Regions from separate parts of the Vibrio genomosp. F10 str. 9ZD137 genome, predicted to be linked through region 1. Evidence: predicted binding sites of a transcription regulator. Region 1 holds the regulator's gene; each other region holds the start of a gene.
The links. Region 1 encodes CRP, which controls carbon source genes, mostly activating them, when cyclic AMP is high. Its sites were predicted from a motif close to TGTGANNNNNNTCACA; they were not measured.
Positions count from the first base shown of each region.

Region 2: rppH (RNA pyrophosphohydrolase) is a predicted target of CRP. The motif match lies at 3,099-3,114, and genes of this name have one in related genera.
Region 3: queE (7-carboxy-7-deazaguanine synthase QueE) is a predicted target of CRP. The motif match lies at 1,324-1,339, and genes of this name have one in related genera.
Region 4: ACP45E_RS07110 (NupC/NupG family nucleoside CNT transporter) is a predicted target of CRP. The motif match lies at 3,515-3,530, and genes of this name have one in related genera.

Region 1 is NZ_JBNGCJ010000458.1:216-4,529, reverse strand. It holds gene ACP45E_RS11025 (YheU family protein) at 110-322, shown strand; gene ACP45E_RS11020 (phosphoribulokinase) at 451-1,320, shown strand; gene crp (cAMP-activated global transcriptional regulator CRP) at 1,583-2,215, shown strand; gene ACP45E_RS11010 (DUF1338 domain-containing protein) at 2,378-3,169, opposite strand; partial or broken gene astD (succinylglutamate-semialdehyde dehydrogenase) at 3,209-4,314, opposite strand, start outside.
Region 2 is NZ_JBNGCJ010000751.1:298-6,191, forward strand. It holds partial or broken gene ACP45E_RS17660 (sulfite exporter TauE/SafE family protein) at 1-165, opposite strand, end outside; gene ptsP (phosphoenolpyruvate--protein phosphotransferase) at 174-2,420, opposite strand; gene rppH (RNA pyrophosphohydrolase) at 2,428-2,946, opposite strand; gene mutH (DNA mismatch repair endonuclease MutH) at 3,567-4,232, shown strand; gene ACP45E_RS17680 (DUF6482 family protein) at 4,282-4,593, opposite strand; gene ACP45E_RS17685 (NADP(H)-dependent aldo-keto reductase) at 4,721-5,755, shown strand; gene ACP45E_RS17690 (hypothetical protein) at 5,793-5,894, opposite strand, start outside.
Region 3 is NZ_JBNGCJ010000888.1:13-4,810, forward strand. It holds gene ACP45E_RS19795 (Cof-type HAD-IIB family hydrolase) at 455-1,264, opposite strand; gene queE (7-carboxy-7-deazaguanine synthase QueE) at 1,439-2,107, shown strand; gene queC (7-cyano-7-deazaguanine synthase QueC) at 2,125-2,814, shown strand; gene ACP45E_RS19810 (DUF2750 domain-containing protein) at 2,881-3,246, opposite strand; gene ACP45E_RS19815 (OmpA family protein) at 3,384-3,995, opposite strand; partial or broken gene ACP45E_RS19820 (TolC family outer membrane protein) at 3,997-4,798, opposite strand, start outside.
Region 4 is NZ_JBNGCJ010000338.1:530-7,402, reverse strand. It holds gene ACP45E_RS07130 (alanine/glycine:cation symporter family protein) at 179-1,609, shown strand; gene yaaA (peroxide stress protein YaaA) at 1,705-2,478, shown strand; gene ACP45E_RS07120 (hypothetical protein) at 2,518-2,691, shown strand; gene ACP45E_RS07115 (TatD family hydrolase) at 2,688-3,470, shown strand; gene ACP45E_RS07110 (NupC/NupG family nucleoside CNT transporter) at 3,675-4,937, shown strand; gene deoC (deoxyribose-phosphate aldolase) at 5,463-6,239, shown strand; partial or broken gene deoA (thymidine phosphorylase) at 6,334-6,873, shown strand, end outside.

The sequences.
Region 1 (4,314 bases):
TATCTCAGGGAGTTTAACGAAGCCAAATTTCTGGTTAGAACACGTTCTCCCCGATTATTACGAAACATTAAAGCACGCACCATCCAATCAAAACCACGAATAGGCCACTATGATCATTCCTTGGCAGCAAATAGAAAACGATACTTTAGAAAACCTTATTAAGGAGTTTGTCCTTCGTGAAGGAACCGATTACGGAGAGATTGAATGCTCTTTGCAAGATAAAGTTGAACAGGTAAAAACGTTACTTAAAAGTGGCGATGCGACGGTTGTGTTCTCAGAGTTGCATGAAACAGTCGACATAAAAATGCGTGAATCGCTATAGCCTTCTCGCTTTTCGTTTCACTCACTTTACTGGCGTAGACCTTTCCATTTGGCATGCTATAGTGAAACGCTAACGTTAAGATTTATTGAATACTCAACAAGTAAGTTACATTTACGACAAGGTTAGTCATGTCAGCAAAACATCCTATTATCGCGGTAACGGGCTCTTCTGGAGCAGGAACCACCACCACATCAGAAGCGTTTCGCAAAATGTTCAATATGATGAACGTGAAACCAGCTTGGGTGGAAGGTGACAGTTTTCATCGCTTCACTCGACCAGAAATGGATGTGGAGATTCGAAAGTCCAGAGAACAAGGTAAACACATCAGTTACTTTGGCCCGCTGGCCAACGACTTTCCTACCCTAGAGGAATTTTTCCGTACTTACGGTAACGAAGGAACTGGGCAGGTACGACGTTACCTTCATACCTTCGATGAAGCGGTGCCCTATAACCAAATGCCCGGCACCTTCACACCGTGGCAAGATTTGCCTCAAGACTCAGATGTGCTGTTTTACGAAGGACTGCATGGTGGCGTTGTCGACGGGGATGTCAATGTTGCCCAACATGTTGATCTACTCATAGGCATGGTGCCGATTGTGAATTTAGAGTGGATTCAAAAGTTTGTTCGAGACACGCGAGACCGTGGCCATTCACGTGAAGCCGTCATGGATTCGATTGTGCGATCTATGGATGATTACCTAAATTATATTACCCCTCAGTTTTCTCGCACTCATATTAACTTTCAGCGCGTTCCTACAGTTGATACATCAAACCCACTTAACGCAAAAGGCATCCCAAGTCTGGATGAAAGTTTTGTCGTCATTCGTTTACGTGGCATAAAGAACGTCGACTTCCCATACCTCCTCGCTATGATTGATGGCTCATTCATGTCACGACACAATACATTGGTGGTACCAGGTGGGAAGATGAGCTTTGCGATGGAACTGATTGCAAGACCAATCCTACAGCAGCTGATCGAAACCGGGAAAATTGGATAAACGCTCATCAAAGAAGTCGATTACTTTTCATACCGTGATCATGTGCACATTTTTGCGTAAAATAACCGCGCACAGAAGCGATTAAAATCAAGAAATTTGAAGTAAAAAAGGATACTATTCTTAACCGAGATACTAGATAGCTTGTAGCATGAATAACGTGCTCTTATCCTAAGCAGGCTTATTTTAGGCTAGCTGACTGTATGGAAAGCGACAAGCACACCGCGGAAAGCGACAAGCACACCTTCAGAGGAAGTGAGATATTATGGTTTTAGGTAAACCTCAAACAGATCCAACACTAGAGTGGTTTCTTTCACACTGTCATATTCATAAGTACCCTTCAAAAAGCACGCTGATTCACGCCGGTGAAAAAGCCGAAACGTTGTACTACATCGTTAAAGGTTCTGTAGCGGTACTGATCAAGGATGAAGAAGGTAAGGAAATGATTCTTTCTTACCTAAACCAAGGTGATTTTATTGGCGAGCTAGGCTTGTTTGAAGAAGATCAAGAGCGTACTGCATGGGTTCGTGCTAAATCTCCTTGTGAAGTTGCTGAGATTTCTTTCAAGAAATTCCGTCAACTTATCCAAGTTAACCCAGACATTCTAATGCGTCTTTCATCACAAATGGCTAACCGTCTACAAGTGACAAGCCAAAAAGTGGGTGATTTAGCCTTCCTAGATGTGACTGGCCGTATTGCACAAACGCTTCTTAACCTAGCAAAACAACCTGATGCAATGACTCACCCTGACGGCATGCAGATTAAGATCACTCGTCAAGAGATTGGTCAAATCGTTGGCTGTTCTCGTGAGACCGTTGGTCGTATCTTGAAGATGCTAGAAGAACAGAACCTAATTTCTGCACACGGTAAAACTATCGTTGTATACGGAACTCGTTAATTTCTAATGATTAGAAATTGATAAAAATTAGAAAGCCACCCTCAGTAATTTGGGTGGCTTTTTTATGTCTATCGTTTTTTATATTGTCGACCACAAATCAAAACGAAAAACGGTTCTATTGGCTATTAGTACTTTTCACTTAGCTATTATAATACTTTGTACTTAGCTATCAGTACTTTCAAAAATCTTATCGGCTGAAGCTGCCACAAAACCCGTGTAAAGTTCACCATTTGCCATCGGATAACGCTTGGCAAACTCATAAAAGCCACCTGGGATCGATTTAGTGCCATCGCTAAATGTCACCTCGACCTTATCGGCCATCGTCGAAGACTGCTCAAGCAACACCTCTGGTGAGCCTTTCACTTCGCCACCCGATTCATTTATCTTAAAACCCGCTTGGCGAAGATGATCGTTGACGTCTTTCACTTCTGAAAATTGATTGAGTTGATTCACACTCACAGTAAAGTGATTGGCCCCATAACCATGGGCCGCTAGCCATGCTGCATATTCACTCTCGCCGGCTAATGTTTGGTAATCAGTATCACTTAGATCCCAAAGACGCCCACCAAACAAGAATTCATGACCTTTCAGCTTACTATGATCCACTTGCTCAACAAGCTTAGCAACGATCTGTTGTAACTCACTTGAACACTCATCCACTTTAAGCTCACTAATAAACACTTTCGGTTGCTTCGGGTCAGGGTGTTCATAGTGTTTCGCGACGAGTTTTTTACTCTCGAACTCATAGTCACCGCATGCCACGTACCCAACATCCAAAAATGGCTTCGCTAACGTAGCAATACCAAGACGAGAAGAATTGAAGGTCCTCAAGGCGATATGGTCATTAATCAAAACGTCCTCTTCGCGCAGCAATTTATGCACAATCTCAGCCGATGGGCACAGATGCTCAATATAATCATTCCATAAAGCCGTAAATAAAGTATCCGGTGTCATAACGAGTCCTTAATTCGGTGATGATATATAAATAGAAAGTTACAGTTCAATCCCTGGGCTAAACGTCGCTGGTAATAGAGTTTCGTCGCCTTCCATTGAAGCCATTGGATATGCGCAGTAGTCAGCAGCGTAATAAGCACTTGGTCTTAGATTACCTGACGCACCAGGGCCTCCAAATGGTGCATCACCACTGGCCCCGGTCAACTGTCTGTTACGGTTCACAATACCAGCACGAATGTGGTCAACAAAGTAATCCCATTCGCTGTCGTCAGTTGAAATAAGCCCCGCGGATAATCCAAAGCGAGTGTTGTTAGCCATCTCTACTGCTCGTTCTAAGCTGTCATAGCGAACGACTTGCAATAGCGGCCCAAAGTATTCTTCATCTGGTAACTCATCGACCGCAGTCACATCGATGATACCTGGTGAAACAAAGGCCGCTTCCCCTGCTTTGGCTTCTACCAGACTTTCGCCCCCAAGAGAATGAAGGTGAGCTTGAGCGTGCAAAATAACCTTAGCGGCATCCATCGAGATTTGAGGGCCCATAAACGGCGCAGGTTCAGCAAAAGGGTGATCCACTTTTATTTTTCTGGTGGCTTCAACAAGACGACCGAGCAATGCATCCCCTTTCTCTCCTTGCGGAACGTAAAGGCGACGGGCACAGGTACAGCGTTGACCTGCACTGATGAAAGCAGACTGAATGATGGTATAAACCGTCGCGTCAACATCCCCAAACTGCTCAGAGATCACCATTGGGTTGTTTCCACCCATCTCTAGTGCCAGCATTTTACCTGGCTGACCTGCAAATTGGCGGTGTAATACGTGCCCCGTATTGGCACTGCCGGTAAAGAGCACACCGTCAATGCCTTTGGAATCTGCCAGAGCAATCCCCGTTTCTTTGGCACCTTGAACCAGATTAAGCACACCAGCTGGTAAACCTGCCTGTTGCCATAGCTTCATAGCAAACTCACCCACCCACGGCGTTTGCTCTGAAGGTTTAAACACCACCGTGTTTCCCGCTAGCAATGCTGGCACGATGTGACCATTTGGAAGGTGGGCAGGGAAATTATAAGGCCCGAAAACGGCCATCACACCTAATGGTTTATGACGCAGAACGATTTGGTTTCCGGCGGCTTCGCGTCTCGCTT
Region 2 (5,894 bases), on a different contig from region 1:
CGCTAACGCAACCAACATAACGCTTTCCGCGCCAATACCAATGGAAGGCAAAATATAAAGAAGAGCAGGAACGACGATCAGCCCTCCGCCGATCCCTAATAAACCCGCCATTACACCAACAAAAGCACCCAGTAAAACCAACAGAAATAACAATTCTATATGCACAACAACCTCTATTTTTTGCCTGCTCGGATAAACCCAGCAAAACCTCTATCTTCAAAATGCGATGACATCATAGTATAGATGTCTTTCCCATACGCTTTCATTAAGGCTTTATTAGCAAATTGTTTTAATTCAGTCGTTTCAGAGTGACGCAATAAATACTTAACCTTTGCCACGTTAGAGGTATTCATACTCAGTGAGGTATATCCTAAGCCAACAAGCAAGAGACAACCAATAGGATCCCCTGCTAACTCACCACAAACACAAACTGGCAGCTTTAAGCGGTCACAAGTATCATAAATATGTTTCAGCGCCATGATCACAGATGGATGGAATGACTCATACACATCAGCAACTCTTGAATTATTACGATCAACGGCAAGAAGGTATTGCGTTAAGTCGTTGGTACCAACCGATACAAAATCAATTTTCTTAGCGATAAGAGGAAGTAAGTAAAGCATCGAAGGCACTTCGATCATGATCCCGACTTTTGGCATACGGATACTTTCATCGACCTTAGACACTTCTTTATACGCTTGCCTTATTAATAATAACGCATCATCCAGCTCCTGAGCACTCGCTATCATTGGTAACAATATACTGAGATTATGATGCTCGGTGCTTGCGCGTAACATCGCTCGAATCTGAATCAGAAAGATATCTGGATGATCTAAGGTAAATCGAATGCCTCGCCAACCTAAGAAAGGATTGTCCTCTTCTATAGGCAAATAAGGTAAAGCTTTGTCCCCTCCTACATCCAAGGTTCTCATCACGACACGCTTATTAGGGTACGTACTTAAAACACTACGATACTGCTGTATCTGTTCATCTTCTGATGGAAAGCGATGCTGGAGCAAAAAAGAAATCTCGGTTCGATATAGACCAACGCCATCAACGCCCTGATTGATCGCAATATTAGTATCGGCACTGAGCCCCGCATTCAATAACATTTCAATGCGATACCCATCGGCTGTCATCGCGGGTTTATCCGAGCCTTTGCTGACCATGGATGTCAGTTCACGCTCTTCGTTAGCCAATGCACGGTATTCTTTTAACAGCTGTTTACTCGGTGAAACTAAAACCTTTCCGCTGTATCCATCAACGATACCGCGTTTACCATTTATCTCTGTCAGATTCAGGCTTAATCCCATCACCGCAGGAATGCCAAGGGCGCGAGACAAAATCGCGGCATGAGAATTCGCAGCACCATCTAACGCGACAACCGCAAGTAACTTATCTTTGGGGATAGATGCTAAGATGGAAGCAGTCAGTTCCCTAACAACCAAAATGACTGGTTTTTCAAGATGCTGCTGCTCTTTCTGAGTGTTGTACAAAAAAAACAGTAAGCGCTGACCTAACTCACGAATATCCTGTGCTCGTTCTCTTAAATAAACATCAGACATTCGCGCAAAACGGTTGGAATAAGACTCGACGACCTGCCTAAGGGCCCAATCGGCTTTATCCCCTTTCTGAATATGACTTTTTAAGTCTTTTCGCAGCATTGGATCGTTGAGCAAGTGAGTAAACAGATCAAAAATCGCTAACGTTTCTTTGTTTATATCACCATGCAGTTTTTTTCTCATCCGGCCAAAGTCGTTAAGAGCATCTTCAATGGCCACCATCAACCATTCTTGCTCTTGACTCACGTTAATGTTGGAGGCCGGATGAACATCAGACAACTGAGGTTGAGCGTCATCCCACCAAAACTCACCAATAGCGACACCGGAAGAGGCAGGATTACCTATATTAACGTGCTGTTTTTTTTCAAGACTCCAATGCCCTTGCGTTTGTGCATGAGCAATAATCACAGCAAGCTGGGCAGCCAGTGTGACTAAAAAGGATTCTTCAATTTCGTTAAATAAACGGGAGGACTTTTGTTGAACAACGAGAACACCCAGTACCTGCTTGCGATAAATAATCGGTGTACCAAGAAAACTGTGGTAAATCTGCTCTCCTAACTCAGGAAAGAGTTTAAAATTGGCATGCTGAGAAGCATTCGCAATATTGATAGGTTCGGCACTACGCTTAACTAATCCGACAAGACCTTCATTATAGTTAATATGGATTTTGTCGCCTGAAAACTCCAGTCCTTGAGTCGCCATCAGCTCTAAGCGACTTCGCTCTTCATTAGCAAGATAGATAGTGCAGCACTCTGTTTCCATAGCGCTGCATGTTTGCTTAACTAAAATATCAAACGCTTGATAGACATCATCAACTTTTGATACCTGTTCAACTATTTCCCTTAGTTGAGAAAGCATAACGATTCTACCCTCTTTTAAACTTCCGCTTACCTTTTAGTTTTCGCTCTTTGAATGGCATCGCCATTGAAGCGAATTCTTTCATCGCTCGACGATACACATCCCGCTTAAACGAAACGACTTGTCTTACTGGGTACCAATAACTTACCCAACGCCAACCATCAAATTCAGGGGTGCTACCGCGCTGCATATCTATCTGTGATTCATCACAGTCTAAGCGCAATAAAAACCATTTCTGTTTTTGTCCGATACAGACAGGCTTTGAATCCCAACGAACTAAGCGTTTTGGCAATTTATATCTGAGCCAATGACGACTTGTTGCTACGATTTTCACGTCTTTTTTTGTTAGACCAACCTCTTCATAGAGCTCTCTGAACATTGCCTGCTCAGCCGTTTCTCCGTCATCAATCCCCCCTTGAGGAAATTGCCATGAATGTTGTCCGTATCGTTTAGCCCAGAAGACCTGACCATGGTTGTTACAGATTACAATTCCCACATTTAAGCGGTAACCATCGCCATCTATCACTGGCCAACCTCGAATAATATCTTTAATTACAGTGATTTTTCCACATATCCCCAACAGGAGCAAACTTACTAGTGTGATTAGCACGTGATTTATTGGTAACAACCCCTAATATGGATAACTTCTAAGCCTAGGAGCACTTATCAACACCACAATGAGACCTAAGCCACATTTATTCACCTTTTCTGTGAATAACCGTGTGAAGAAAGTCGTTAATACAGATCATTTCGTATTGAAAACTTTCATTTCAACATAGTTCCAGCCATGAGATCTTAATTATAAATCAATATAAATCAGAAAGTTAAATAAATAATCATGAGTAAAAATAAACTATCGATGTTTATTTTCTTACCCTAAAAACAACATGGTCAAAGATCATCCAACCAGAGTCTTATCCACAAAAAAATCATTTAATAATGGCAAAATGGCGAATAACAAGTCCTAACCGATCTTAAAAGCACTGATCATTTGTACATAATCATGAATTAACACTTAAAAACAGCCATCCCTGTGGATAAGTTGATAAGTGATGATCTTTTCTACTGGGTGAATACTTATTCCCCATTACGAATTAAAAACACATTTGTTATGATAACGATCTTTACACTCCCGTTAGCGACCTTATGAAGCCTGAACCCATCTCTGAAAACGAACTACTCACTCGAGCCAATGCGATTGCGGGTCTTTCTTTAAAAGATCTCGCTGATGAAGCTAATATCCTTGTCCCTGAAGACCTGAAGAGAGACAAAGGCTGGGTAGGTCAATTATTAGAATGGCACTTAGGGGCAACAGCAGGAAGCAAACCTCAACAAGACTTTGAAACACTGGGTATAGAGCTGAAAAGTATCCCTATTGGCTATAACGGTAAACCACTTGAAACAACCTTTGTCTGTGTGGCTCCTCTTGTTGGTGTTCATGGTTTAAGTTGGGAGCACAGCCACGTCAGAAATAAGCTATCAAGAGTTCTTTGGATCCCCGTAGAAGGAGAAAGAGAAATCCCATTAGCGGAACGACGAGTAGGATCCCCTCTAATCTGGTCTCCATCAGAAGAGGAAGAGCAGCAGCTTAAAGCCGATTGGGAAGAATTAATGGAACTGATTGTTCTAGGCCGAGTAGAACAGATCACCGCGAAACACGGCGAAGTGTTGCAACTCAGACCAAAAGCCGCCCATGGCCGAGTGTTAACCGATGCGTTCGGCTCTAGTGGTAAACGGATAAAAACTCGCCCGCGGGGGTTTTATCTTCGGACTCAATTTACATCGGCTATTCTCGATAAATACTTTATTTAACGACGTGTTTATTGAACAGAGTCTTTATTTAAAGTAAGTAACAGCACAGTCAATGCATCGCCAACGATAGCTCAATATCACAGTATGAAATGCCCCCTTCACGACCAAACTCGTCATAGGCATTATGTAACCTTAGGTACGCTTTATCGATACCCAATCGGACCAACTCTTCTTTGACTAGCTCTAGAGAGTCAAAGTGCATGGGATCGTCATCTTGTTTGAGTGGCTCCAATTTGTGCTTATATTCGACGGCTATTTGATACTGAGATAAATCAGAGCATCCTATTACAAACACCTTAGGGGCCTGGTATGAATCCTTGTGATATCCATGAATCCATTTATCTAATTGTCTTTTCTGCATATACGCACCTCCAATTATCATTCTAGACAAAGCTGGCATTTTTGCGAATTCTTGCCCTAATCCATTTGATCCATAGAGGGATTCACATATATTGGTAAAACAACGATACGATGAACAAGGAAGTACTATGCAGTACACAAAGTTGCCACACTCGAGTTTAGAGATCAGTAAAATCTGCCTCGGTACGATGACCTTTGGAGAGCAAAATACTCAAGCGGATGCGTGCAATCAACTGGATTATGCATTGGAAAGAGGGGTCAACTTTATTGATACGGCTGAGATGTATCCCGTTCCACCAAAAGCATCAACACAAGGTCTTACCGAAAGTTATATTGGACACTGGCTTAAGCAATCTTCTAAACGAGAGAAAGTGGTTCTGGCTACGAAAGTTGCAGGCCCACGGAACGTTCCATACATCCGCGATAATATGAAACTTGATCGTCGTAATATTCATCTGGCGATCGACGATAGTTTAAAACGACTGCAAACAGATTACATCGATCTCTATCAGCTGCACTGGCCTCAACGAAACACCAATTGTTTTGGGCAACTCAACTACCCTGACAGCGCTGAGCAAGAAGAAGTCACACTGATCGAAACCCTAGAAGCGATGTCTGAATTAGTAAAAGCAGGAAAGATTCGTTATATCGGGGTCTCGAATGAAACACCATGGGGTGTCATGAGCTTGCTCAAACTAGCAGAAAAACATGACCTACCCAGAATTGTATCGATACAAAACCCATACAACTTACTCAATCGCAGCTTTGAAATCGGCCTGTCAGAAATCAGTCACAATGAGGGCGTAAAACTGTTGGCGTATTCCCCTCTCGCTTTTGGTTGCCTTAGTGGAAAGTACCTTAACAACCAAAAACCGACAGATGCTCGATGCACTTTATTTGAACGTTTTGTCCGTTACTTTACGCCACAAGGAATCGCTGCAACCCAAGCGTATGTCGACCTTGCTCATCAATATTCGCTTGATCCAGCTCAAATGGCTCTTGCGTATGTAAACCAACGTCCATTTGTTGCTTCTAATATCATTGGTGCTACCAATATCAATCAGTTAAAAATGAATATAGACAGTTTAGATGTTGTACTTACTGACGAATTACTTCAAGAGATACAAGAGGTTGGTACGACTTACTCCAACCCTTGTCCTTAGTGTTTCATAGGGGTAGGTGAAGTGCCTACCCCATTATCTACGTTGGTATTCGCGTGCTTAATACACGACGAAGGTGACGAACTCGACGTTCAGCTTTGACGGCTTCAGGCTCTGAAAATCCAATAGGTCTTCCATCGCT
Region 3 (4,798 bases), on a different contig from region 1:
GGTCGCACTGACCGTCATTTGGCCATTACCGGTATTTACTTCCTGGATCGCCATTACGATCACAATGCTTGGTTTAGTGCTCTCACTTGAACGCGATAAGAAAACGATTTTGTTCAAGCAGCTTCTAATCATAATAGCATTTCTTCTTTCGGCGAATCAGTTACTTCTATTTATTGCATCTTTCGTTTCTTACAGCAGCATATTATCACTGATGATGGAATCAATCCGTTTTCCTATTTTGATCATATGTTATGCCGGACTGGTACGCAAATTCAGCCAATAGATGGTCAGCGATAGTCTTTTAGCTAGAGTCTTTCAATAATAGTCTTTTCGCAATGGTCTTTGTGTATTGAAGACCTTATGTTTCGAAAACAAAAAACGCCTGACACAGTGTTAGGCGTTTTTAATAAACTACGTGGGGTATATTTAATAAGCAGTCATCACATCACCGCTATTAACTGGACAGGATAAACTTTTCGATCACATCTGCTACGCCATCTTCATCGTTGCTGGGGGCAATATAATTAGCCAATGCTTTCGTTTCGGTCATTGCATTACCCATCGCTACCCCCATACCTGCGTAAGTTAGCATATGGTTGTCGTTTTCAGCATCACCCACACAAATAACCTCACTTGAATCTAGGCCTAGATAGTTGGCAATCGATTCGATCCCTAAGCCCTTGTTGCTGCCTAAGCTTAAGAATTCAAGAAAGAACGGGGCACTCTGAACGATGGTATAGCGTTGGTGCAACTCTTTTGGTAGCAGCGAAATCGCTTGAGTCAATTTACCCGGTTCACCAACAATCATTACTTTGATGATCGGGTGTTCATCTTCTAATGTTGAAAAATCCATTTCTGTCAGGCTGAGCCCGTTAATGGTTGCCTCTAGCTGCGTGTACTCACTATTTTGGGGCGTGATTAGACCGTGCTCCTCGCTAAATGCATGGACATTTAGATCAAATTCCTTAGCCATTGCAGCCACTTCTTTTGCTGCCTTTCCGTCGATGATTTGCTTACGAATGATGCCTTGGTTTCCGAGTTCTTTGACCATAGACCCGTTATAGTATAAAACGAATTCGTTATCGCCATTGATGCCTAACTCTTCCAATTTATCGACCATACCGTCGAGTGGTCGACCTGAAGCCAAAACAACTTTTACGCCTTTTTTTCTGGCAGCCGAGATGGCGAGTTTAGTTTTGTCCGAAATTTGTTTGTTGCTATTGAGTAGCGTGCCATCCATATCGAGCGCGATGAGTTTGTACATAACTTACCTAAAATCTACAGCAAAAGGGCAGGATAATTAATTTTGACGATTTCAGCCAGTGTTAGTTATCTCACGCTCTATTCGTTCCTCTATCGATAGGCATTTTATTTGACCTTAACGTAAGACTCATTTAAGGTCTCGGACCTAATTTAGAGACACCTCGGGTTAAGTAAGTTGTATAAGATAAACGAAATGTTTGAAACGATTCAGGGCGAAGGCTATTTCACCGGTGTGCCTTCAGTTTTTGTTCGGCTTCAAGAGTGCCCAGTGGGATGCGCTTGGTGCGATACGAAACAAACATGGGACGCGCTTGAAAGCGATAAGCGCACAATCAATGAAATCTTAGTCAAAACTGAAGATAACCCATTATGGTGCGCGATTTCTGCTGAAGGCATTGTCGAGCAGTACCAGCATCAAGGCTATACTGCAAAGCATGTCGTGATTACTGGTGGTGAGCCCTGCATCTATGACTTACGCCCCTTAACCAAGGCGTTTGAACAAATAGGATGTCGCTGCCAGATTGAGACCAGCGGAACTTTTGAAGTAAAAGCTACCGGAAGTACCTGGGTGACAGTGTCACCAAAAGTGGCAATGAAAGGGAAGCTTCCTATTATTGATTCTGCACTGGAACGTGCTGATGAAATTAAACACCCGGTTGGAACACAAAAAGATATTGATCACTTAGATGAACTGTTAAGTAGAGTGACAATCGATCAAAAGACGGTTATTGCTTTGCAGCCAATTAGCCAGAAAACACGATCAACCGAACTGTGTATAGAAACGTGCATAAAACGGAACTGGCGATTGTCGGTGCAAACGCACAAATATTTAAGTATTGCCTAGGTTTATTGGAAGAGATGATGAAAAAAGCGGTAGTAGTATTCAGCGGAGGCCAAGACTCCACCACATGTCTGGTCAAAGCGTTACAAGAGTTTGATGAAGTCCATGCCATTACCTTTGACTATGGTCAAAGGCATCGGTTAGAGATCGATATTGCTCAAGATCTTGCTAAAGAGCTCGGCGCAACGGCACATAAAGTCATGGATGTGACTCTACTGAATGAACTCGCAATCAGTTCATTAACCCGAGACGATATTCCTGTCTCTCATGAGTTACAGGATAATGGTTTACCTAACTCATTTGTGCCTGGACGGAATATTTTGTTTCTCACCCTCGCTGGTATTTATGCGTATCAAATTGGCGCGGACACGGTGATTACAGGCGTCTGTGAAACCGACTTTTCTGGTTACCCGGATTGTCGTGATGAGTTCGTAAAATCAATGAATACTGCACTCGTTCTTGGCATGGACAGAACGTTTGAAATATCAACCCCACTAATGTGGCTCAACAAGGCCGAAACCTGGGCAATGGCAGACCGATATGACGCTTTAGAATTGGTGCGAAATAAGACGCTAACGTGTTACAACGGGGTAATAGGTGATGGATGCGGTGATTGCCCATCTTGTGATTTGAGAAAATCAGGGCTTGATGAGTACCTACAAAACAAAGAAGAAGTAATGAAGCACTATCTAAGTAAGGCTTCGAGGTAATCTCTCTTCCCTGTTGTTAAGTTAAAAATAAAAACGTCGCAATGGCGACGTTTTTTGAAAATGGATTTAGTTGACGACTTTCTCTAAATAGAGTTTCGCTAAATCGGAAGGCTCTATTTCTTTACCTTCTAAAGATTCATTCCAGTTAGTGCCAATCAAAACGCCATCTTCAGCTAGAGTCAGTAGCCAATCTTCTACAAAAATATCGAGTGGGATTTCTAGTATTTCGAAGTCAGACCATTCTTCAACATTATGGTGTTCTGCATCTTCTTTTGAAGACCAAAAAGGCATTACTTCACTTTGCTCGAACTCACTAGAGTCACACGCTAACCAACCTTCTTCGTTTCGTAAGCCCCAAACCAATTTGTTTTGACAAGTTTCTGTTACAAATAGCTCTAGATTAGCTTGGATATCGGCGGTCAATTTAGTCATGTTAGTGCTCTCAATAGGTTAGACCGCGGTAGATTACCATTTTCATCAATGAAACTCATTAGAAAATAGGAACAAAATAAAAAAGGGCGCGTTAGCACCCTTCAAGTATTAAACCCGTAATATATCTTCGATTGTAACTACTTTTCGATCTTGTCGAAGATAGTCCACGCTTCCTTCACCGAGCCTTTGAAACCAATAACGGTGGCTTCTACTTTCCGGTTCAGTGCATGACTTTGTTCATCGTCACCATAAGCCGCTAAAGAGGTAGCCCCGTGACCGACAATATCTATACGAGTATGGCTTAAACCATTGGAAATAAGTTCCTTTCTAATCGTCTCAGCACGTTTTTCAGATAGCTTCAAATTGTATTCAGGGTTGCCTACTTTACTGGCGTAACCTTGAAGTTCGATCGAGGTTGATGGATAGCTGGTCATAAACTCGGTCATCACTCGTATTTGATTCAGAAAGACTGAATTCAATTCATAAGAGTCGTTGGCAAAAAGGATATTAAGTTTCATCTCTTGCTTGGAGTCGATGTAGGTTTCACACCCATCATTATCGATCTCAGAACCAAGAGGTGTCTCTACACACAGATCTCTCGCATTAATAACGCCATCACGGTCGTCATCGAGTAAATCATCTAATTGCGTGGCGACTGGTGTGGCTATGTAGCTGTACTCTTCTTCTGCGAGTGTATGTGTAGATAAGAATGATGCCGTCACAAGTAAAGGGATAAGATGCTTGTTCATATTAGTAATCCACCTCTTGATGCCATTCGTCTGGCGTTGACACTCGTAGCGCTGATAACAAATGACCGGTTGCGTTCATCACTCGGTACTTGGCATATTGCTCATCATATTTGGCGTCAAGGTATCCTTTTCTCGCTTCGAAAAGCTCATTTTCGGTGTTCAATAAGTCAAGTAAGGTTCGCTGTCCAATGCGGTATTGCTTTTGGTAGGAAATAACGGTTTCAGAAGCTGAGTCAACATGGTCAGATAAAAAATCTTTTTGTTGTACCGTGAGATCTAAAGCGCTCCAAGAGAGCCTGAGCCCTTCTTCGACAGTACGATAAGTGCGGTCTCGGAAGTCTTTAGCCTTATTCAATTGATACGCAAAGCTGTCAATACGATCAGAATCAGAGCCACCATTAAATAGGTTGTAACGCAAACGAAGCATGGCCGAAAATTCATCACTGCTTCCTTCAGTACCGCCAGCGTCATCGTACCAAGTTTGAGTCGCTTCAATTGATAGGGTTGGGTAATTCACGCCCTTAGATTGTTTGTACTGAAACTTTGCCGCATCAACATCAGCTTGAGCCACTTTAATGACCGGGTGTTTTTCAAAAGCCGAGTTAAGTGCATCGTCAATAGTAAATGGAATGGCTATTTGGTCGGCCATCGGGAAAATCAAACCCGCGGGAGCTTCACCAACAATACGCTTAAACTGAGTATGCACATCAAAGAGATTATTTTGCGCCGCAAGTAAATTACCGTGCGCTTTAGCTATACGAGCTTCTACTTGTGACATGTCAGCGGTTGATCCAATTCCTGAC
Region 4 (6,873 bases), on a different contig from region 1:
AAAAAGATATGGGTGATGAGTTAGACAACGATAGCGGTTTAACACAACAAGCATCATTACAAAAATAATAGATATTTATTGCTCTGCCGTTGATGAGCAATATGAGTTTTTAGCACTAAGCTCTGTAAGCCCCTGGCTTGTTTAGCTAAAAGTAGTGCAAATACCGAAAGAGGTTCTTGTGACAGACTTAATTAATTTGATGAACGATCTCCTCTGGGGTTCGATTCTAGTTTATTTACTTGTTGGCGTTGGTATCTACTTTACTGTGCGTCTTGGTTTCATTCAGTTTCGCCATTTCGGCCACATGTTTAGTGTTCTTAAAAATAGCCGTAAAGCAGATAAAGCGGGTATCTCATCTTTTCAGGCCCTTTGTACTAGCTTAGCTGCTCGTGTCGGTACCGGTAATATGGCGGGGGTAGCGGTAGCTCTAACCGCTGGTGGCCCTGGCGCCATTTTCTGGATGTGGTTGATTGCCATGCTCGGTATGGCGACATCATTTGCGGAAAGCACGCTGGCCCAGCTGTATAAAACACGTGATAACGATGGTAACTACCGTGGTGGCCCGGCTTACTACATGGAAAAAGGCCTGGGTATGCGTTGGATGGGGGTACTGTTTTCTATCTTCCTCATCATAGCCTTCGGACTGGTATTCAATGCCGTACAAGCCAATGCAATAGCAGGTGCCATGAACAATGCGTTTGGTTTTGAAGAGCTGTACGTTGGTATCGCTATTGTTATTATCTCAGCGTTCGTCATCTTTGGTGGAATACGTAAGATTGCTCGCACAGCAGAGCTGATTGTTCCTGTTATGGCATTGGCTTACTTGTTGATCGCGATTTACGTTATGTTGATGAACATTGAAAAGGTGCCGGATGTATTGGCCTTAATCTTCAAAAGCGCATTTGGTTTTCAAGAAGCGGCTGCGGGCGGGCTTGGTTATGCCATTGCTCAAGCGATGATTCAAGGGATTAAGCGCGGTCTATTTTCAAACGAAGCAGGTATGGGTTCTGCACCTAATGCGGCAGCGTCTGCGACACCGTATCCACCGCACCCTGCTTCACAGGGTTATGTTCAGATGCTGGGTGTATTCACAGATACGATCGTGATCTGTTCATGTACGGTGGCTATTATCTTAATGTCTGGTGAATACGTTCCTCACGGTGAAATTACCGGTATTGAGTTAACGCAGCGTGCATTAACGGCTCAAGTCGGTGATTGGGGTGGAATCTTTGTTGCGGTGGCGATTTTCTTCTTTGCCTTTACATCTATCATTGCGAACTACTCCTACGCAGAAACGAATCTGATATTCTTAGAGCACAACAATAAGAAAGGATTGGCGCTGTTTAGGGTTGTGGTGCTTGGCATGGTGATGTTCGGTTCGCTAGCTTCTCTACCAACCGTGTGGGCACTGGCTGATGTCTCTATGGGGTTAATGGCCATAGTGAACTTGGTGGCGATCATCTTGTTGTCTGGTATCGTGATCAAACTGGCCAAAGATTACAATCGCCAATTGGATGCGGGTAAGCTTCCTACATTTGATGCGAATGACTTTCCAGAGCTTCAATCTCAGTTAGAAGATGGTATTTGGGATAACAGCAAAAAAAGCTAATCGGTTTGACTTATTAGAGTAATTGAAAAGCCATGCAGACAATGCGTGGCTTTTTTTGTAGTCTAGAGACGTCTCATGAATATGGAATTTACACTATGCTAGTCGTTATCTCACCTGCAAAAACGTTGGACTACGAGTCTCCGTTACCTACAGAGCAATTTACTCAGCCAGATTTTATCCCCCATTCTAAAGAGCTTATCGATGAATGCCGTAAGCTGACCCCAGCGGATATTACCGCCTTGATGAAGGTCAGTGACAAAATTGCAGGACTCAATGTGGCTCGGTTTGAGCAGTGGAGCGAAACCTTCTCGTTCGAAAACGCCCGCCAAGCACTCTTTGCATTTAAAGGGGATGTGTACACAGGGTTAGATGCGGCCACTCTTTCTCAAGGAGATTTGGACTTTGCTCAACAGCACTTACGAATGTTGTCGGGTTTATATGGCCTACTCAAACCTTTAGACCTCATGCAGCCATACCGCCTTGAAATGGGAACGAAACTGGCTAATACGCGTGGCACCAATCTGTATCAGTTTTGGGGTAACCTGATTACCGATAAATTGAATCACGATATCAATGTCCAAGGCGATAATGTATTGATCAATTTAGCCTCCAATGAATACTTTAAAGCGGTCAAGCCAAAGAGCTTAGATGCAACGGTGATAACGCCAGTGTTCAAAGATTGCAAAAATGGGCAGTATAAAGTCATCAGCTTTCACGCAAAGAAAGCACGCGGCATGATGGCTCGATATATTATCGAAAATAGGGTTGATTCGATTGAAGCATTGACTCAGTTCGATAGCGCAGGTTATTACTTTGTTGAAGCTGAATCTTCACACAAAGAGCTCGTGTTTAAACGTGAAGAACGCTAACCCGTTTTAGGCGGGCGTATTTAGAAGGTAAGCGCGGCAATGGTGAAGTGGCTAACGTTTTGGTTAAATAAATACGATGCATGGTGCGTGTCGATGGGGCTGACACCAGAAAATAAGCGCAGCTGTGTGCCTTACAAAAAAGATCCATCGACCGAAAACGAATCAATCGCGGAGAGTCATTCAATGGTTGATAATGACAAGAACAAGCCATGACAATGCCCCCTTTGTTTGATACGCATTGTCACTTTGACTTTGAGCACTTTCAAGGTGACTTCAATGCAGAACTATCGTCAGCTGAGCGAGAAGGGGTAAAGAAGTTTCTTATTCCTGCAATAAATGAGAGCAACTGGCAAGCGGTGCAATTGCTCTCTTCGCAGCACCCTCAAATTTACCATGCTTTGGGTTTCCACCCTTATTTTCTTAATGATTCAGTAGAGCAAGACGTCAAAGCCCTTTCGCAGGCTCTTGAACTCCGTTCCCCTCAGTGTGTTGCCATTGGCGAATGTGGGCTCGACTTTTCAATTGATGCCTCCCAAGCATTGCAAGAACGGTATTTGTTAATACAACTAGAACTGGCTCAGCAGTATCAATTACCCGTTATTCTTCATTGTCATAAAGCGAACCATCGCCTCATCCCATTATTAAAAAAGTACCCGCTTGCTAAAGGAGGTATATTGCACGGTTTTTCCGGCAGCTTGCAGCAAGCGATGGATTTTATTGAATTGGGTTTTTATATCGGTGTGGGTGGAACCATCACCTACCCAAGGGCGAACAAAACGAGAAAGACAATGTCTGATTTACCATTGGACTATTTGGTTATTGAAACCGATGCGCCTGATATGCCTATGTGCGGTTTTCAAGGGAAGAAAAATCACCCTAAAATGTTGCCAAAAGTCTTATCAGAACTGGCGTTGCTTAAAGAGCAACCAGAGCAAACGGTTGCGCAATCGTTGTGGGAAAGTAGCCATAGATCGCTATTTATTTGTGAATGAATTCTAAATAAGTTGTAGGTTCTATGATTTTTGTATGAGTTTGATGTGATTTGAATCACAATTGTGAATGAATAAAGTGTGTGTCTTAACAGAAAGTGTGAGTGCAGCATTACTTTATCTCATTCATGCTGCGTATAATCACCGTGCTTTTTAGCTCCACTTTTGTCACACGCCAATAAATAACTAATAAGGAAATCATAAACTATGAGCCTGTTTATGAGTATCATCGGGATGTTCGTTCTGCTTGGAATAGCAGTTCTTTTATCTGACAACCGCAAAGCGATTAACCTACGTACTGTAGGCGGCGCTTTCGCAATCCAATTTATAATCGGTGGTTTCGTACTTTACGTACCATGGGGTCGCGATCTTCTTGCTGGCTTCTCTGCTGGTGTACAGAACGTAATCGACTACGGTAAAGACGGTACAGGGTTCCTATTTGGAAACCTAGTTAACTTCTCAGTTGATGGTATCGGCTTCATTTTTGCTTTCCAAGTACTACCAACTCTTATCTTCTTCTCTGCATTAATCTCTGTACTTTACTACATTGGTGTTATGCAGTGGGTTATTAAGATTCTGGGTGGTGGTCTACAAAAAGCATTGGGCACATCTCGTGCAGAATCAATGTCTGCTGCTGCGAACATTTTCGTAGGTCAAACAGAAGCACCACTTGTGGTTCGTCCGTTTATTCCTAAGATGACTTCATCTGAGCTATTTGCAGTAATGTGTGGTGGCCTAGCATCTGTTGCTGGTGGTGTACTCGCGGGTTATGCATCAATGGGTGTTCCACTAGAGTACCTAGTTGCTGCGTCATTCATGGCGGCACCTGGTGGTCTATTATTCGCAAAAATCATCAAGCCAGAAACAGAACAAGCTGCTGATGAGCTAGGTGATGACATTGACGGCGGCGCTGATAAACCAGCTAACGTTATCGATGCAGCAGCAAGTGGCGCATCTGTTGGTCTTCAACTAGCACTAAACGTTGGCGCAATGCTACTTGCTTTCATTGGCCTTATCGCGCTAGTGAACGGCATCATCGGTGGTGTTGGCGGTTGGTTCGGTATGGGACACCTAACACTAGAAATGCTTCTAGGTTGGTTGTTTGCTCCTCTAGCATTCCTAATTGGTGTGCCTTGGGCTGAAGCAACAGTTGCTGGTTCTTTCATCGGCCAAAAACTGGTTGTGAACGAATTCGTAGCGTACCTAAACTTTGTACCTTACGTGGGTGAAAATGCTCAAGTTCTTGCATCAACTGGTGCCGTGATGTCTGAGAAGACGCAAGCTATCATTGCCTTTGCACTATGTGGCTTCGCTAACCTGTCTTCTATCGCGATTCTACTTGGTGGTCTAGGTGGTCTTGCTCCTAGCCGTCGTCAAGAGATTGCACGCATGGGTGTTAAAGCCGTTGCAGCAGGTACTCTATCTAACCTAATGGCGGCAACTATTGCTGGCCTATTCCTCTCTTTCTAAGAAAGAAGAGTCAGTTTATATAGACGCCTTGTAATCAAGCCCCGTAGCCACCTAGTGTGCTGCGGGGCTTTTTGTTTTCTGGCAATACATTTTTTGGGGTTAGCGGATAAATAGCTTTTATCGCTAAGAGGTGAACAAGGAGTAAGATAGAGTTAGATTTTTGAGATACAAACCGTTTGCGTTTTATTTGGTGCTACAGTTTTGCAATGAATATCTATACTGTATAGGTTAGATACACATTGTTGAGTGGGTGAATAACAACTCTTCACGGTAATACATCTCAAAATAGGCATATGATTTGCCTACGCAGACACCGCAATCATTGATTGTAGTGCCATGGACCATAATTGGTACTGTGCGGTGACAAGGATAGCAATTAGTACATGTTCGCTGTATGTACTGAGTCTTCAAGGAACCAAGTCCGTTCATTTAAGGCTATTGAGCCCGCTTTGCCCCAACGTTAAATTGCTAATATGGGTGCGAGTTCGATAGAAAATGAATTGAATATATTGATCGGAGATAGAAATGAGCGATTTAAAAGCAGCAGCACTACGAGCACTTAAATTAATGGATCTAACCACGCTAAATGATGATGACACCGATGCAAAGGTGATCTCACTGTGTCATGACGCGAAAACAGCCGTAGGTAACACTGCTGCAATTTGTATTTACCCTCGCTTTATTCCCATTGCGAAGAAGACATTGCGTGAACAAGGCACACCAGACGTGCGCATTGCAACCGTGACAAATTTCCCTCATGGTAATGACGATATTGACATCGCCGTTGCAGAAACAAAGGCAGCCGTTGCTTACGGTGCTGATGAAGTGGATGTTGTCTTCCCATACCGTGCGTTAATTGCTGGCAATGAAAAAGTCGGCTTTGAGTTGGTTAAGCAATGTAAAGAAGCGTGTGGCGATATTTTATTAAAAGTGATCATCGAAACGGGTGAGTTGAAAGAAGAAGCATTGATTAAGAAAGCATCGCAGATTTGTATTGAAGCGGGTGCCGATTTCATCAAAACTTCAACGGGTAAAGTACCAGTGAACGCTACGCCAGAATACGCACGCATGATGCTTGAAGTTATTCGCGATATGGGCGTTGCTAAAACGGTCGGCTTTAAGCCTGCTGGTGGTGTTCGCACTGCGGAAGATGCACAAGCTTACCTTGGTATGGCTGATGATCTTTTAGGTGCCGATTGGGCTGACAATATGCATTATCGTTTTGGAGCATCAAGCCTACTAACCAATCTACTTAACACATTAGAAGTGACAGACCAAACAGCGGATCCTGCCGCGTACTAAATCTATAACTGTCTGTTTTATGAAGTGGTGAAAGTTCACCACTTCATCTCTTTATTCTACAAACCAATGTTTACAGCAAACTTGGGAGATTCTAATGTCTAATATTAATCAAAACTACTTACCTCAAGAAATCATTCGTAAAAAGCGCGATAACGAAGTTCTGACAACGGATGAGATTAATTTTTTCATTCAAGGTGTGGCAAAAAATACCGTATCTGAAGGCCAAATTGCAGCATTTGCAATGGCGATATTCTTTAATGAAATGACGATGCCAGAGCGAATTGCTCTCACGTGTGCGATGCGTGATTCAGGCATGGTGATTGATTGGGCGCACATGAACTTCGATGGTCCAATTGTTGATAAACACTCAACCGGTGGTGTCGGCGATGTGACGTCATTAATGCTTGGCCCTATGGTGGCCGCATGTGGTGGGTTTGTTCCAATGATTTCTGGCCGCGGCCTTGGCCACACGGGAGGAACTTTAGACAAATTAGAGTCCATACCTGGTTATAACATTACTCCAACCAATGACGTGTTTGGTCAAGTGACTAAAGACGCTGGGGTGGCCATTATCGGTCAAACGGGGGATTTAGCTCCCGCAGATAAGCGTGTTTATGCCACGCGTGATATTACC